Regions from separate parts of the Bradyrhizobium sp. USDA 4461 genome, predicted to be linked through region 1. Evidence: predicted binding sites of a transcription regulator. Region 1 holds the regulator's gene; the other holds the start of a gene.
What was found. Region 1 encodes PhoB, which activates phosphate uptake and scavenging genes when phosphate is short. Its sites were predicted from a motif close to TGTCATNNANCTGTCAT; they were not measured.
Positions count from the first base shown of each region.

Region 2: ACVINW_RS26705 (Orn/Lys/Arg family decarboxylase) is a predicted target of PhoB. The motif match lies at 888-904, and genes of this name have one in related genera.

Region 1 is NZ_JBSRXM010000001.1:1,629,628-1,631,826, forward strand. Features, by position in the region: gene ACVINW_RS07715 (GcrA family cell cycle regulator) at 204-716, shown strand; gene phoB (phosphate regulon transcriptional regulator PhoB) at 988-1,698, opposite strand; gene phoU (phosphate signaling complex protein PhoU) at 1,827-2,199, opposite strand, start outside.
Region 2 is NZ_JBSRXM010000001.1:5,739,230-5,741,428, reverse strand. Features, by position in the region: gene ACVINW_RS26710 (tetratricopeptide repeat protein) at 63-677, shown strand; gene ACVINW_RS26705 (Orn/Lys/Arg family decarboxylase) at 949-2,199, shown strand, end outside.

The sequences.
Region 1 (2,199 bases):
TTGTAGCGTTTGGCCTGTCGGGTACGACATCTCGTGCGGCAGTACTGGACCCTCTAAGTAGCCTTTGTGTCTCGCGTAAACGTTCGGGCGCAACACCGCGCCCGGCGAGGGCTAAGGGATTCTGGCCGCAGGGATATTTGTCCAGATTTGGCTCGCAGCGCCGCTCCAATGACTGGCCGGCGCCATGCGAAAGGAAGAATGCGATGACGGTATTGACCTGGTCCGACGATCGCGTCGAGCAGCTGAAGAAGCTCTGGGAGTCTGGCCTTTCGGCCAGCCAGATCGCAGCGGAACTTGGCAATGTGACGCGAAACGCCGTGATCGGCAAAGTGCACCGGCTCGGCCTCTCCGGCCGCGCCAAGGCACCCTCCACGGCGGCGCCGCGGCAGCGCAAGGCGCGCCCCGCCCAGCACATGATGCGAGTGGCGCGCCCGGTCTCGCGCGGCAACACCGCGCTCGCGCACGCCTTCGAGGTCGAGATGGAGCCCGATCCGATCTCGTTCGACAACGTGGTGCCGATGAGCCAGCGGCTGTCGCTGCTCGAACTCAACGAGGCCACCTGTCACTGGCCGGTCGGCGATCCCTCGAGCCCGGAATTCTTCTTCTGCGGCGGCAAGGCGCTCGCCGGCCTGCCCTATTGCGCGCATCATTCCCGCGTCGCCTACCAGCCCGCCGCCGATCGCCGCCGGCCGTCGGCGAAGCCGCAGATCAAGTAGCCCTCGGGAAAACTACGGAAGACCTGAAAAACAAATCCCCGCACAAGCGGGGATTTTTTGTGAGCGAATGAACATCAAGGGCACATAGCCCAGGTCAAGCGCACTGCGCGACGTAAGGTGAGCACACGCGCCCCTCCCCACCCTCCCCCGCAAGGAGGGAGGGAGCCGGACAGTGTGCTCACCTCACGCGATAACGAGCCGCCGCTCGTGGCGCGATGGATTGCTTCGCTCCGCTCGCAATGACGATGACGGCTCTCGCCGGAAAGGCGACTTACGGCTGCGGCTCGGCTTTCGCGAAGCGGTCGTCGAGCGCGTAGCCGGCGCCGCGCACGGTGCGGATCGGATCCTGCTCGCGGCCCGGATTGAGCAGCTTGCGCAGGCGGCCGATATGGACGTCGACGGTGCGCTCATCGATGTAGATGTCGCGGCCCCAGACGCTGTCGAGCAGCTGCTCGCGGCTGAACACGCGGCCGGGATGCTCGAGGAAGAATTCGAGCAGCCGATACTCGGTCGGCCCGAGATCGATCGGACGGCCCGAGCGCGCGACGCGGCGCTTCTCGCGGTCGAGCTCGATGTCGCCATAGGTCAGGACGGTGGCGAGCCGCTCCGGGCTCGCGCGGCGCAGCAGGCCCTTCACCCGCGCCAGGAGCTCCGGCACCGAGAACGGCTTGACGATGTAATCGTCGGCGCCGGTGGCCAGACCGCGCACCCGCTCGCTCTCCTCGCCGCGCGCGGTCAGCATGATGATCGGAAGCTGCTTGGTCTCGGGCCGCGCCCGCAGGCGGCGGCACAGCTCGATGCCGGACAGGCCCGGCAGCATCCAGTCGAGGACCACGAGGTCGGGAACGCGCTCCTTGAGGCGGGTATCGGCATCGTCGCCGCGCCCCACCGTTTCGACATCGTAGCCTTCCGCATCGAGGTTGTAGCGCAACAGCGTCGTTAGCGCTTCCTCGTCTTCGACTACCAGAATGCGTGCGCTCATCGGTCTAAGTTCTTTCTCTGTGGTGATCTGTTGCCCAGACGCAAACCGAAACACTTAGCTTCTTGAGCATAATCCCCGCGGAAACGACTTGTCGAAGACAATCCGGTTCCGCGCGTGCGGATGATGTCCTAGTTACCCGGCACAGTGGTGGCAAAATTGGTCATGTCGCCCTTCGGGCGCTTGTCGGTGATCTGCTGGCCTTCGATCATGTAGAACACAGTCTCGGCGATGTTGGTGGCGTGATCGCCGATCCGCTCGATGTTCTTGGCGCAGAACATCAGATGGATGCAGAACGAGATGTTGCGCGGATCTTCCATCATGTAGGTGAGCAGCTCGCGGAACAGCGAGGTGCAGATCGCATCGACCTCCTCGTCGCCCTTCCAGACGTTCATCGCCGCCGGCAGATCGTGCGCGGCATAGGCGTCGAGCACCGACTTGACCTGCGACAGCACGAGGTCGGTCATGTGCTCCAGGCCGCGGATCAGCTTCAGCGGCTGGAAA
Region 2 (2,199 bases), 4.1 Mb from region 1:
TCTCGCGATCGGGAGTTAGTGCTTCAGACCAACGACTATTCACGTCGAATCGGGAGGTGCGTATGATCAAGTCGCCGATGAAGCTGGCAACGCTTGCGTCAATTCTGACGGCACCGATCGTCCTGTTCCCACCGCACACCACCCTCGCCGCCGGCGGCGGTGGTGGTGGCGGCGGAGGAGCAGGCGGCGGAGAACTCTACGGGTCGAGCTACAGCACTCCCGCGCCGGCCTATCCCCAGGAGAAGGGCAGAAAGACCACGCACCGGGTCAAGAAGCCCGCGAAGCAATCGAGCTTCGACGACCCGGCATTCCGCGAGGGCTATCGCGCGGCCTATGCGACGATCTACGAACGCAACGACTACGCCGCCGCGATCGATCAGTTGCACGCGCTCGGCAACGACGATCATCCGAACGTCGCCAATCTGATCGGTTACTCCTACCGCAAGCTCGGCGACTACAAGCAGTCGCAAGTCTGGTACGAGCGCGCGCTGAAGGCCGACCCGAACCACGTGCTGACCTGGAACTACTACGGCCTCTGGCAGATCGAACAGGGCAACCGCGACCAGGCGCAGTATCATCTGAGCCGGATCGCCGAGATCTGCGGCACAGACTGCGAGGAGTATCGGACGCTGGCGGCGGCGCTGGAGAAGCCGCCGGGCACGAACCTCGTGTACTGAGCGCGTCGTGTAGCGCGCATGAGCGGAGCGACGTGCGGGGGGAACGACCCCGGACGTCGCTGTCGCTCATCCGGGGGCTGCCCTTGAGCCGCGCTGGTCGCACGTCCGCTTTTGCGGCGGGTCTTTGCCGCTTCGACCGGCATGAGCGCGGCGGCCGCGCCCTGAGCGACGAGGCGCCGAAAAACCAATTCGATATCCTGCGCCTCCCGTTGTCATCTGTTTGTCATGAATTGTGCCGACACGTCAGCGCCGGACCAGTTCGGGGACACGCATGGACTATTTCAAACGCTTCAACTTCCTGTTCGCAGCGCCGGTTTTCGAGGCCGACGACCTCGAAGGCATCCGATTCAACCAGATCATCACCGAGATCGAGCGCTCCGGCTTCGAGGTGGTGCGCGCCCGCAAGCTGGAAGATGCCGAAATCGCGGTGCAGACCGATGCCGCGATCGGCTGCATGGTGGTCGACTGGGGCAAGAAGGGTCTTGAGGGCAAGACCGCGGCCCTGATCAACCTGATGCGCCGGCGCGGCCTCGACTTCCCGATCATCCTGCTGATCCGCCGCAAGCGGTTCGAGGACCTGCCGGTCGAGGTGCTGGATTTCATCGACGGCTACGTGTTCCTGTCCGAGGAAACCCCGCCCTTCATCGCCAAGAACCTGATCTCCAGGCTCAAGCAGTATGCCGAGAACCTGAAGACGCCGTTCTTCGGCGCGCTGGTCGACTATGCCGAGGAAGGCAACCAGCTTTGGACCTGTCCGGGCCACAATGGCGGCGTGTTCTACAGCCGCAGCCCGATCGGCCGGGTGTTCGTCGAGCATCTCGGCGAAGCCGTGTTCCGCGACGACCTCGACAATTCCGTGCTCGATCTCGGCGACCTGCTCACCCATGAGGGGCCGGCGCTGAAGGCGCAGAAGGAAGCGGCGCGGATCTTCGGCGCCGAGAAGACCTATTTCGTGCTCAACGGCACGTCGACCTCCAACAAGGTCGCGTTGGGATCGTTGGTCACCGACGGCGACCTCGTGCTGTTCGACCGCAACAACCACAAGGCCGCCCATCACGGCGCGCTTTTGATCGGCGGCGGCGTCCCGGTTTATGTGCCGACCGTGCGCAACGCCTGGGGCCTGATCGGCCCGATGCGCTGGGACCTGCTCGATGAGGGCACGCTGCGCGACCACATCCGCAAGCACCCGCTGGTCAAGGACGAGAATGCCTGGAAGAAGGAGCGCCCGTTCCGCGTCGCGGTGGTCGAGCAGTGCACCTATGACGGCACCATCCACTCGGCCGAGATGATCCTGAAGCGGATCGGCCATCTCTGCGACTACATCCTGTTCGACGAGGCCTGGGCCGGCTTCATGAAATTCCACCCGATCTATGCCGGCCGCTTCGCGATGGGGCTCGCCAATCTCGGCCCCGAGGCGCCCGGCATCATCGCCACCCAATCCACCCACAAGCAGCTCGCGAGCTTCTCGCAGGCCTCGCAGATCCACATCCGCGACCGCCACATCAAGGGCCAGAAGCGCCGG